DNA from 4 places in the Citrobacter sp. VF227 genome. Region 3 is predicted to be linked to each of the others. Evidence: predicted binding sites of a transcription regulator. Region 3 holds the regulator's gene; each other region holds the start of a gene.
The links. Region 3 encodes CRP, which controls carbon source genes, mostly activating them, when cyclic AMP is high. Its sites were predicted from a motif close to ATGTGANNNNNNTCACAT; they were not measured.
Positions count from the first base shown of each region.

Region 1: the regulator CRP is predicted to act here: its motif matches at 1,159-1,176, upstream of udp (uridine phosphorylase).
Region 2: the regulator CRP is predicted to act here: its motif matches at 1,992-2,009, upstream of garD (galactarate dehydratase).
Region 4: the regulator CRP is predicted to act here: its motif matches at 1,757-1,774, upstream of deoC (deoxyribose-phosphate aldolase).

Region 1 is NZ_JBRFVF010000013.1:72,610-75,819, forward strand. Features, by position in the region: gene ACU8YC_RS23185 (dienelactone hydrolase family protein) at 228-1,034, opposite strand; gene udp (uridine phosphorylase) at 1,300-2,061, shown strand; gene rmuC (DNA recombination protein RmuC) at 2,221-3,210, shown strand, end outside.
Region 2 is NZ_JBRFVF010000006.1:106,423-109,632, reverse strand. Features, by position in the region: gene garD (galactarate dehydratase) at 302-1,873, opposite strand; gene garP (galactarate/glucarate/glycerate transporter GarP) at 2,276-3,210, shown strand, end outside.
Region 3 is NZ_JBRFVF010000005.1:14,556-17,765, forward strand. Features, by position in the region: gene ACU8YC_RS16395 (phosphoribulokinase) at 1-42, shown strand, start outside; gene ACU8YC_RS16400 (OsmC family protein) at 136-543, opposite strand; gene crp (cAMP-activated global transcriptional regulator CRP) at 850-1,482, shown strand; gene ACU8YC_RS16410 (YccS/YhfK family putative transporter) at 1,534-3,210, shown strand, end outside.
Region 4 is NZ_JBRFVF010000003.1:303,627-306,836, forward strand. Features, by position in the region: gene ACU8YC_RS13840 (YjjW family glycine radical enzyme activase) at 1-122, opposite strand, end outside; gene ACU8YC_RS13845 (YjjI family glycine radical enzyme) at 94-1,644, opposite strand; gene deoC (deoxyribose-phosphate aldolase) at 1,906-2,685, shown strand; gene deoA (thymidine phosphorylase) at 2,793-3,210, shown strand, end outside.

The DNA.
Region 1 (3,210 bases), on a different contig from region 3:
TCAGGAGAATAGCGATGTTAAACAGAAAAATAGTTTGGCGCTAAGCAACGAAAATTTTGCATTTGATGGGGGAGGAGTACGTCAAATGTGAAGGCGATCATAGCGCCTTCTTTAACAGCAAAAAAATTGATGCAGCGAGACTGTATAATTAAAAAAATTGTCGCAAGAATGTGACGCAATACACTTATTTTTTCTGAGGGATACCCTGGCCGAAGCCAGGGTTGTCCTTATTTTTTACTGCCGTACTGGGTAAACCACTCCAGCATTCTCTGCCAGCCATCCTTAGCGGACTCTTCGTGATAGCTCGGGCGATAATCGGCGTTAAACGCATGTCCGGCATCGGGATAGACCACGATTTCCGCTTTAGCATTGGCGGCGCGTAGCGCCTGACGCATTGTTTCAACGGTATCTTGTGGAATACTGGTGTCCTGGCCGCCATAAAGCCCCAGAACGGGAGCGTTAAGATCGGTCGCGATATCAACGGGATGTTTCGGCGAGTTGAGGGTTTTATCGCCCACCAGTTTGCCGTACCACGCCACCGCCGCTTTTAACTGTGGATTATGTGCGGCATACAGCCAGGTAATGCGCCCGCCCCAGCAGAATCCGGTAATCATCAGTTGATGCGCATCACCTCCGTTGCGGGAGGCCCAGCTGGCGACGTGATCCAAATCGGCCAGTACCTGAGAGTCAGGTACTTTGGCGACAAGGCCGCTGAGCAGCGTGGGAATGTCGGCAAAGTCATTGGGATCGCCTTCGCGAAAATAGAGCTCTGGAGCGATAGCCAGATACCCTTCCAGAGCCAGACGGCGGCAAACGTCACGAATGTGTTCATGAATGCCAAAAATCTCCTGCACGACAATAACCACGGGCAGCGGGCCATCGGTTTGCTTTGGTCGTGCGTGATACGCTGGCATATCATCGCCTTGTGAAGGTATGGATGTTACTCCGGCGATAATTGCGTTATCTGGAGTGTGAACCGTGGTAGACGTTGGTGGAGATACAGCAGGTGCAAAGCCAGATTGTCGTGTTGTCATGGTATTCTCCGTACCCTTAAATATTCAGCCAAAAAGCGCATTGTTAACTATAGACACATGCAACGAACCACATTGCCTTAAACGGGCTATCTTTTGTGCAGGGGTTCCTTACATCGCATCATTTATGTGATTTAAATCACTATTTGATGGTAATTGAATGCAATTGATTTACATCATAGTGATGACTGTCACGAAAATATGTTCATGCCTTCGGTAAAGTGTGTTTTTGCTTCTTCTGACAAAACCGATTCACAGAGGAGTTTTTATGTCTAAGTCTGATGTTTTTCATCTCGGCCTCACTAAGAGCGATTTACAAGGGGCTACGCTTGCTATCGTCCCTGGCGACCCGGAGCGTGTGGAAAAGATCGCCGCGCTGATGGATAAGCCGGTTAAGCTGGCATCTCATCGCGAGTTCACTACCTGGCGTGCTGAGCTGGATGGTAAAGCCGTGATCGTTTGCTCTACCGGTATCGGTGGCCCGTCAACCTCTATTGCCGTAGAAGAACTGGCACAGCTGGGCATTCGTACCTTCCTGCGTATCGGTACGACTGGCGCTATCCAGCCACATATCAACGTGGGTGATGTCCTGGTCACCACGGCGTCTGTCCGTCTGGATGGAGCAAGCCTGCACTTCGCGCCCATGGAGTTCCCGGCTGTAGCGGACTTCGAGTGCACCACCGCGCTGGTGGAAGCGGCGAAATCAATCGGCGCCACCACCCACATTGGCGTTACTGCGTCTTCTGATACCTTCTACCCGGGCCAGGAGCGTTATGACACCTTCTCTGGTCGCGTAGTGAGCCGTTTTAAAGGCTCTATGGAAGAGTGGCAGTCTATGGGCGTCATGAACTACGAAATGGAATCCGCCACGCTGCTGACCATGTGCGCTAGCCAGGGTCTGCGTGCCGGTATGGTTGCGGGTGTTATCGTGAACCGTACTCAGCAAGAGATCCCTAATGCGGAAACGATGAAACAAACAGAAAGCCACGCGGTGAAAATCGTGGTGGAAGCTGCGCGTCGTTTACTGTAATTCTCCCGTCTATTCAAAAAGGCCGACGCGTTCGGCCTTTTTATTTTGCGTAGTGCCTCGCAGGAAATTCCTTTTAAACTGGACGTTTATACAGCACAATTCTATTTTGTGCCGGTAAGTCGTAGCTGTAAGGGGGGCGTTGTGGATATTTCAATTGTGATGAGTGCCGTGCTGGCATTAGCCGCAGGACTGCTGGTCGGGTGGCTGGCAACAAAAGCGCACGCCGACAGGATCCGTGCCGATCTCCTCGAAGAACGACGTGAACTGGATATCGCGCTAAGCGCCGCCCGGCAACAACTCTCACAGGAAGCCCACTGGCGTGATGAGTGCGAACTGCTTAATAACGAATTGCGCAGCCTGCACAGTATCAACACCTCTCTGGAAGCCGATCTCCGTGAAGTCACTACCCGGCTGGAAGCAACGCAACAGCATGCGGAAGATAAGATCCGTCAGATGATCAACAGCGAACAGCGCCTGAGCGAGCAGTTTGAAAATCTGGCGAACCGTATTTTCGAGCACAGCAATCGCCGCGTAGATGAGCAAAATCGCCAAAGCCTGAACAGCCTGCTGGCACCGCTTCGCGAACAACTGGACGGTTTTCGACGCCAGGTTCAGGACAGCTTTGGCAAAGAGGCGCAGGAACGCCATACTCTGGCGCACGAAATTCGTAATCTCCAACAACTGAATGCGCAGATGGCACAGGAAGCGGTAAACCTGACGCGGGCATTAAAAGGTGATAACAAAACGCAGGGGAACTGGGGCGAGGTCGTACTCACGCGGGTGCTTGAGGCTTCCGGTCTGCGCGAAGGCTATGAATACGAAACCCAGGTCAGCATCGAAAACGACGCCCGTTCACGGATGCAGCCAGATGTTATTGTTCGATTACCGCAGGGCAAAGATGTGGTGATTGATGCGAAAATGACGCTGGTCGCCTATGAACGCTATTTTAACGCTGAAGATGAATTCACCCGCGAGAGCGCGCTACAGGAGCACATCGCCTCGGTGCGAAACCACATTCGTCTGTTGGGCCGCAAAGACTATCAGCAGCTTCCTGGATTACGTACGCTTGACTATGTGCTGATGTTTATCCCCGTTGAGCCAGCTTTTTTACTGGCGCTCGACAGGCAGCCCGAACTGATTACCGAAGCG
Region 2 (3,210 bases), on a different contig from region 3:
TGAATAATCTGTTTAACATCGGAGAAAGTCAAAGCAGTAAAAAAGAGAGGTTTATCGCATTAAAACAAGATTGTCTTTCGGTGGGTTTCTCTTTTATCAAAACGAAAATATAACGTAAAACAATGTTGATATTATTTCTTTTTATTTCATATTGTTAGCTTCATTTTTCAGGTTTGAAACGAAAAAAACAGGCGTTAAAAAAAACCTCTAAAAATGCGAACATTATCACTTTATCTGTTTAGGCATCGACATAAAAAACGGGGATAAATCCCCGTTTTTTCTTTGGCTTTCGTTTCGATAATCAGGTCACTGGCGCCGGGTTAAACACCGCCAGCTGGTTATGCAGCCCCCACTGATCTGAGAAGGTTTTCTTACGTCCGCTGGCGACGTCGAGAATAAACTCGAACAGTTTCAGACCCACATCTTCAATCGTTTCTTCTCCGGTGGCGATGGTGCCTGCGTTGATATCCATCAGGTCAAACCAACGATTGGCCAACTCGGTTCGCGTCGCCATTTTTATCACCGGCACGGCCATCAGGCCATACGGTGTACCGCGACCGGTGGTAAAGACTTGTACTGTGATCCCGGAAGCAACCTGTTGCGTACCGCAGACAAAATCGCTGGCGGGGGTGGCAGCGTAAATCAGGCCACGTTTGGTTGGACGCTGGCCCGGCGACAAGACTTCGACAATCGCGCTCTTGCCCGACTTCGCAATAGAACCCAGCGCTTTTTCCACCACGTTTGCCAGACCACCTTTCTTGTTACCTGGAGAAGGGTTAGCGCTGCGGTCCGTTTTGCCCATGTCCAGGTAGTTGTCGTACCAGGCCATCTCCTCGAGCAGGCGTTTACCCACACCTTCGTTAATCGCACGTGGAGTCAGAAGGTGGATGGCATCGCGTACTTCGGTAACTTCAGAGAACATCACGGTGGCGCCACAGCGTACTAACAGGTCGGAGGCATAGCCTACAGCCGGGTTGGCCGTTACGCCGGAAAACGCATCGCTGCCGCCGCACTGCATGCCGACCACCAGTTCTGATGCCGGGCAGGTTTCACGCTGGCGCTGATTGAGCTTTGCCAGATGGCGTTCGGCCACCTGCAAAATATCGGCAACCATCGATTGAAAGCCGACGTGTTTTTCATCCTGCAGGCTGACGATGCTGGCGCTGTCGACCGGAATGCTTTTTACATCGTGCGTGCCTTCCAGCAGGCGCTCTGGCTGCAGTTTTTCACAGCCGAGGCCAATGACCATTACCTCACCGCCAAAGTTCGGGTTTAGCGCAATATTGTGAATAGTTCGAATGGGCACGATGGCGGCTGGAGCGTTAATCGCCACGCCGCAGCCGTACAGATGATTGAGCCCGACTACGCCGTCGACATTCGGATATTTGGGCAGCAGGTCGCGCTCAATGATTTTCACTACATAGTCCACCACGCCCGCCACGCAGTGCACGCTGGTGGAGATGCCGAGCAGATTCTTGGTGCCAACGCTACCGTCAGCATTGCGGTAGCCTTCGAAGGTATAACCCTCGAGAGGCGGCAGAGGCTCAGGCACTTTGGTTGCCAGCGGCAGCGTCTCCAGCGGCGGGGCCTTGGGCAGCTCAACCATTGATTCATCAATCCAGCTGCCACGGGGGATATCGCGAACGGCATAGCCTATCACTTCGCCATAACGCACGATTTCGCCGTGAACTGGAATATCCACGAGCGCCACTTTATGACCCTGGGGAATATGTTCAATTAGCTCCAGTCCGTCCGGAAAACGTGTCCCGGCTTTCAGACCATTGTCATTGACAATAATCGCCACATTATCTGTGTTGTGAACTTTAATATAAAACGCCGTTGGCGATTCTTGTCTAATTTCGATGTCGGCCATTGTCCAGTATTCTCCAACAAGTGGTGATAATAGTGTAGATATTTATATTTTGAATCTCATTGTCAGTAATAAAGATTCGGTATCGTGAAATAAGAATGCCAGGAGTTTATCGCGAAGAATGTGACAATGATCACTTAAACTCAGCAAGGCCGTCCCACCAGGGGTAGCAATACGTAAATGTGTGGATTAGCGCCCATGCATGTGTGCATATGCCCAAAACATTATTTTAATAACTCGCGTTTAATGAGCGCTTGCACAATGATTAACGTTGGGCTGCTGATTATACTAAATCACGGTTTTATAGCGTCTGATAAATAATTATACGTTTTTATTATCGGTAATTTATCATCAGGGATATTTGCCAAATAATAATAAAAACTTTATGTACCCGAGGTAATTAGAATGATACTGGATACAGTTGTCGAGAAAAAGAAAGGTACGCACACCCGTTACTTAATATTACTAATCATATTTATTGTTACCGCCGTTAACTATGCGGACCGTGCGACGCTGTCTATTGCCGGCACGGAAGTGGCGAAAGAGTTGCAGCTCAGTGCCATCTCAATGGGTTACATTTTCTCCGCCTTCGGTTGGGCTTACCTGTTGATGCAAATCCCTGGCGGTTGGCTGCTGGATAAGTTCGGTTCGAAGAAAGTCTACACCTACAGTCTGTTCTTCTGGTCGCTGTTTACCTTTCTGCAGGGTTTTGTAGACATGTTCCCGCTGGCCTGGGCGGGTATTTCAATGTTCATCATGCGCTTTATGCTGGGCTTCTCAGAAGCGCCGTCCTTCCCAGCGAACGCCCGTATTGTGGCGGCCTGGTTCCCGACGAAAGAGCGCGGTACGGCATCCGCGATTTTTAACTCCGCACAATATTTCTCCCTGGCGCTGTTTTCGCCGCTGCTGGGCTGGCTGACCTTTGCCTGGGGCTGGGAGCACGTCTTTACCGTGATGGGCGTTATCGGTTTTGTGCTCACTGGCCTGTGGGTAAAGTTTATCCATAACCCAACCGATCACCCGCGTATGTCGCAAGAAGAGCTGAAGTTTATCTCTGAAAACGGTGCGGTCGTGGATATGGACCATAAAAAGCCCGGCGATGTGAAATCAGGTGGCCCTAAACTGCATTATATCAAGCAGTTGCTGACAAATCGTATGATGCTTGGCGTGTTCTTTGGTCAGTATTTTATTAACACCATTACCTGGTTTTTCCTCACCTGGTTCCCGATTTACCTGGTACAGGAAAAAGGCATGTCGATCCTGAAAGTGGGGCTGGTGGCGTCGATTCCAGCGCTGTGCGGATTTGCCGGGGGCGTGCTCGGCGGTGTGTTCTCTGATTA
Region 3 (3,210 bases):
CCGCTAGTCCAGCGACTGATGGAAGGTAAAAAGATAGAGTAAGGTGTTTTTTTGCCGGATGGCGGATAATGCCTTATCCGGCCTACGCGTTTAAATCCTGTAGGCCTGATAAGTATATCGCCATCAGGCATAACATCACGAAGCGGCAACCACTTCATAGGAGTGGGTAATGTTCACCGCCTTTTCCAGCATCAGCGCCACGGAGCAATATTTTTCCGCCGAAAGATCGACCGCGCGAGCGACGGACGCATCTTTCAGATCGTTACCCGTTACAACGAAATGCAGGTTGATGTGGGTAAACAGGCGTGGCGCTTCATCACGACGCTCGGAGGTCAGCTTCACTTCGCAGTTGGTCACATCCTGACGACCCTTTTGCAGGATCGACACCACATCAATTGCGCTGCAACCGCCCGCAGCCATTAAGACCATTTCCATCGGGCTCGGCGCTTTATCACCGGAGTTACCGTCCATCAAAATCTGGTGGCCAGAGGCGGACTCACCGAGGAAGGTTAACCCTTCAACCCACTTAACACGTGCTTGCATATTTTATTACTCCGATGCATCAATTTTCCTGACAGATTACGCGCACACAACAAATCTCGCAACGGAAGGCGACCTGCGTCATGCTGAAGCGAGACACCAGGAGACACACGGCGAAAGCTATGCTAAAACAGTCAGGATGCTACAGTAATACATTGACGTACTGCATGTATGCAGAGGACATCACATTACAGGCCGTCGCACGTATTGACAGCCCCCTTCCCAGGTAGCGGGAAGCACATTTTTGCAAACCCAGAGGCAGGTAATATTTTGGCTCTGGAGACAGCTTATAACAGAGGATAACCGCGCATGGTGCTTGGCAAACCGCAAACAGACCCGACTCTCGAATGGTTCTTGTCTCATTGCCATATTCATAAGTACCCATCGAAGAGCACGCTGATTCACCAGGGTGAAAAAGCGGAAACGTTGTACTACATCGTTAAAGGCTCAGTGGCAGTGCTGATCAAAGATGAAGAAGGGAAAGAAATGATCCTTTCTTATCTGAATCAGGGCGATTTTATTGGTGAATTAGGCCTCTTCGAAGAAGGTCAGGAACGCAGCGCCTGGGTCCGTGCTAAAACTGCATGTGAAGTCGCTGAGATTTCGTACAAAAAATTTCGCCAATTAATCCAGGTCAATCCAGATATTCTGATGCGCCTGTCCTCTCAGATGGCTCGCCGTCTGCAGGTCACGTCTGAAAAAGTTGGCAACCTTGCCTTCCTCGACGTTACCGGTCGTATCGCGCAGACTCTGCTGAATCTGGCGAAACAGCCTGACGCGATGACCCACCCGGACGGCATGCAGATTAAAATCACCCGCCAGGAAATCGGCCAGATCGTTGGCTGTTCCCGTGAGACCGTTGGTCGTATTCTGAAGATGCTGGAAGATCAGAATCTGATCTCCGCACACGGTAAGACCATCGTCGTCTACGGCACACGTTAACCCCATCGAAGTGGCGCGTTACCCCGTAATGCGCCACTTTTGTTTGCACCGATGTGGCGAAGACTGATATATCACCCTGAGATCAACTACGCACTACGACAGACGCTGGTGCTATGTTTACCTGTGGCCGTCGGTCTGATCATCGGGCAGCTTCATCTGGGGCTCCTCTTCTCCCTCGTCCCTGCCTGCTGCAATATTGCCGGTCTTGATACCCCGCATAAGCGCTTTTTCAAACGCTTAGTGATTGGTGCGTCTTTGTTTGCCGGATGCAGTCTGATCATGCAGATACTGCTGGCACAGACTATACCGCTGCCGCTGATCCTCACTGGCCTGACGCTGATTCTTGGTGTAACCGCTGAATTAGGCCCTCTGCATGCACGACTACTACCTGCCTCGCTTATCGCGGCAATTTTCACGCTCAGCCTGGCCGGGAACATGCCCGTCTGGGAGCCACTGCTGATCTACGCGTTGGGTACATTGTGGTACGGCCTGTTCAACTGGTTCTGGTTCTGGATGTGGCGTGAGCAGCCGCTGCGTGAGTCGCTCAGCTTGTTGTATCGTGAATTAGCCGATTACTGTGAGGCCAAATACAGCCTCCTGACTCAGCATGCCGATCCGGAAAAAGCGCTACCCCCCCTGCTTGTGCGCCAACAAAAAGCGGTAGATTTGATTACCCAGTGCTATCAGCAAATGCATATGCTGTCGGCACATCGCAACAACGATTATAAGCGCCTGCTACGTGCCTTTCAGGAGGCGCTCGATTTACAGGAACATATTTCCGTCAGCCTCCACCAGCCGGAAGAGGTGCAAAAGCTGGTCGAACGTAGCCACGCCGAACAGGTGATCCGCTGGAACGCGCGCACCGTCGCCGAACGCCTTCGCGTTCTGGCCGATGACATTTTGTATCACCGCTTGCCAACACGTTTTTCAATGGATAAACAAATTGGCACGCTGGAGAAAATTGCCAACCAACATCCGGACAATCCGGTAGGACAATTTTGTTACTGGCACTTCAGCCGTATTGCCCGCGTGCTACGCACCCAGCGCCCACTGTATGCCCGGGATTTAATGGCTGACAAGCAGCGTCGGCTGCCGCTGATCCCTGCCCTGAAAAGCTATCTGTCGTTGAAATCCCCGGCGCTGCGTAATGCCGGACGCATCAGCGTCATGTTGAGCATTGCCAGCCTGATGGGCAGCGCCTTACACCTGCCAAAACCCTATTGGATTTTGATGACAATCCTGTTCGTCACGCAAAATGGCTACGGGGCGACCCGGGTACGTATTTTACACCGTTCAGTAGGGACGCTCGTTGGCCTGGTGATCGCTGGCGTCACACTGCACTTTCATATTCAGGAGAGTTACACGCTGGCAGGCATGCTGCTGATAACCCTGGTGAGTTATCTGACCATCCGTAAAAACTACGGCTGGGCTACCGTCGGCTTTACGGTCACCGCGGTATACACCCTGCAGTTGCTGACACTGAACGGGGAACAGTTTATCGTGCCGCGGTTTATCGATACGGTCACTGGTTGCCTAATCGCCTTTGGCGGGATGCTCTGGCTATGGCCGCAGTGGCAGAGCGGCCTGCTGCGTAAAAACGCCCACGATGCGTTAGAAGCCGATCAGGAAGCCATCCGCCTGATCCTTAGCAACGATCCGCAGGCCACACCGCTGGCGTATCAACGCATGCGGGTCAACCAGGCGCATAACACGTTGTTCAACTCACTT
Region 4 (3,210 bases), on a different contig from region 3:
GGATTGTGGCAATTTTTACAGCGCAGATTGCACCCCTGCAGAAACAGAGCCAGGCGACTGCCCGGCCCGTCGACGCAGGAGAAAGGGATAATCTTACTTACCGAAGCGCATCTGCTGTTCATGGCTAATCACGCGAGGTTGTCGTTCCAGAATGCGCGTATTGCGCGCGGCTTCTTCGCCCAGCCAGGTTGTGTTGGTGCGAGAACCTGCGGCGCGATATTTTTCCAGATCCGACAGGCGCACCATATAACCGGTGACGCGAACCAGATCGTTACCGCTCACGTTAGCGGTAAATTCACGCATCCCGGCTTTAAACGCGCCGAGGCATAATTGCACTAACGCCTGGGGATTACGCTTGATGGTTTCATCCAGCGTGAGAATGTCGCTGATACCGGCGTGATAATACGCGTGATGCGGCGCAACGGTCTGCAGGTGAGTGATCGGGTCCGGTTCATCGCCGTAGGGCAGACGTGCGCCCGGCGTGGTGCCGATGTCAGAACTGATCCCCGACTGTGCATGCAGCATCGCGCGCTGATTCCAGCCATATTTCACTGGCGTGCTTTCTACAAATTCCGCCAGTTGGGCGCTAATGCGATAGCCAAGCTGATTGGCAAACTCATCTTTCCCGTAACGCGCGCATTGCCCTGCTTTTTCACACAGCAGATTTACCGCCTCCGCCAGGCCATACATACCGAACATAGGCACAAAACGTTTGGGATCAATCAACCCTTCCTGCACCAGGAAGCTATTCTCAAAGAAATGTGATTTTTCATAGAGGAATTCACATCGTGCATCAATGATGGCGATTTGCTGCTGGCAGTAGTGCGGTAGGGTGCACGTAAAGAAGTCATCGACAGAGGTGCTGCGCTCTGCGATGGCTTTCAGATTGAGCCTGACCAGCGTACTTCCGCCGCCAGCCAGCGGCAGTGAGTTGTAACAACTGACGACGCCGTAGTGGCCTTTTGTGAAAATTTTATCATTTTCAGGGCCGTTGGAAATGTGTGGTTTACTGCATTCACAGATATTTTTCGCCACGTTAAGCAGCAGATCGTCAGGGGTGATTTGCGGATCATAAATAAAAGTAAGATTAGGTGAAACCTGCTTTAACTCTGCATCTGCGCGTAAAATTGCGCGTGTAATCGGCGTGTCGACTGGACCAATGTTGGCATGCATAAAGGCATCTGGCAGGGTGCGGTCGAGATAACGCCAAAAACGTTTTATTCGAATATCGATCTCATCTTGTGTTAGAATTCTAACATATGGTTGCAGTAGAGCATCGAGCTGACCGAGATAGACCGGCATCGACGTTACTGACGGAACGTGATGGTACAGGATGGTGAGTAAGGATAACGCGTCATCAAGATCCTTTGCTCCTTCCAGCTCCAGCCATGATGAACCGTTGGCCAGAAAATGCGCGTAGTCGGGTAAAACATAACGCGGTTTGAACGGGGCATGGCCTTCGTACATATCGCAGATCACCCCGTCATCCAGCGCCTGGCGTGCTTCAGCAGGCAGTTGCGGGTAAGGCAGTGCGTTTTCAGCCTCCAGCGCCAGAAAGTGGCGTTTCTGCTCAGGGCTGAGCACCGGACTGGTCACGATTTGTTGGCAACGCTGTTGCAGCGCGAGTTCGCTTGAAGTGGGCATCGTTGATTCCTTTTTATCCCGAAGGTGTAACGCCATTGTAGAAAGCAACGTCGCTACAACCTTTGATCCGGATGCGCTTGATGCCACCGCATTCCCTCTGGAAAGGTGATTTATTTGAAGTGGATCTCATTAGAGTAATGCAAATCTGTATGTGGTTTTCATTAACTGTGATGTATATCGAAGTGTAATCGCGAGCGGATGTTAGAATACTAACAAACTCGCAAGGTGAAATTTTATACGGCGACGCCGTTGGAGAATGTTATGACCGATTTAACAGCAAGCAGCCTGCGCGCACTGAAACTGATGGACCTGACCACCCTGAATGACGACGACACCAATGAAAAAGTGATCGCGCTGTGTCATCAGGCGAAGACCCCGGTTGGCAACACTGCCGCAATCTGCATCTATCCGCGTTTCATCCCTATTGCGCGTAAGACTCTGAAAGAGCAGGGTACGCCGGACATCCGTATTGCCACCGTCACCAACTTCCCGCACGGCAACGACGACATCGAGATTGCGCTGGCTGAAACCCGCGCGGCGATTGCCTACGGCGCGGATGAAGTTGACGTGGTGTTCCCGTACCGTGCGCTGATCGCCGGTAATGAGCAAGTTGGTTTCGATCTGGTTAAAGCGTGTAAAGACGCGTGTGCGGCGGCAAATGTGCTGCTGAAAGTGATCATCGAAACCGGTGAGCTGAAAGAAGAAGCCCTTATCCGTAAAGCGTCTGAAATCTCCATCAAAGCCGGTGCTGATTTCATCAAAACGTCTACCGGTAAAGTACCGGTCAATGCGACGCCGGAAAGCGCACGCATCATGATGGAAGTGATCCGTGATATGGGCGTTTCTAAAACCGTTGGTTTCAAACCCGCTGGCGGCGTGCGTACTGCAGAAGATGCACAGCAGTTCCTGGCGATTGCTGACGAACTGTTTGGCGCTGACTGGGCAGATTCCCGCCATTATCGTTTTGGCGCATCCAGCCTGCTGGCGAGCCTGCTCAAAGCGCTGGGTCACGGCGACGGTAAGAGCGCAAGCAGCTACTAAGTTTGAATTGCCCATCGTAGGCCGGATAAGGCGTAAGCCGCCATCCGGCATCAATACGACTAGCCGGGGAGCGCACTGCTTACCCGGCCCATAATCGGGAGGTTACCGTGTTTCTCGCACAAGAAATTATTCGTAAAAAACGTGATGGTCATGCGCTGAGCGATGAAGAGATTCGTTTCTTTATCAATGGGATCCGTGACAACACCATCTCTGAGGGGCAAATCGCCGCCCTGGCGATGACCATTTTCTTCCACGATATGACAATGCCTGAGCGTGTTTCGCTGACTATGGCAATGCGTGATTCAGGAACCGTGCTGGACTGGAAAAGCCTGCAACTGAACGGCCCGATTGTGGATAAACACTCTACCGGCGGCGTGGGTGACGTAACGTCACTGATGTTAGGCCCAATGGTCGCTGCATGCGGCGGTTATATTCCGATGATCTCCGGGCGTGGCCTGGGACATACCGGTGGCACGCTCGATAAACTGGAAGCCATTCCAGGATTTGACATTTTTCCGGACGACG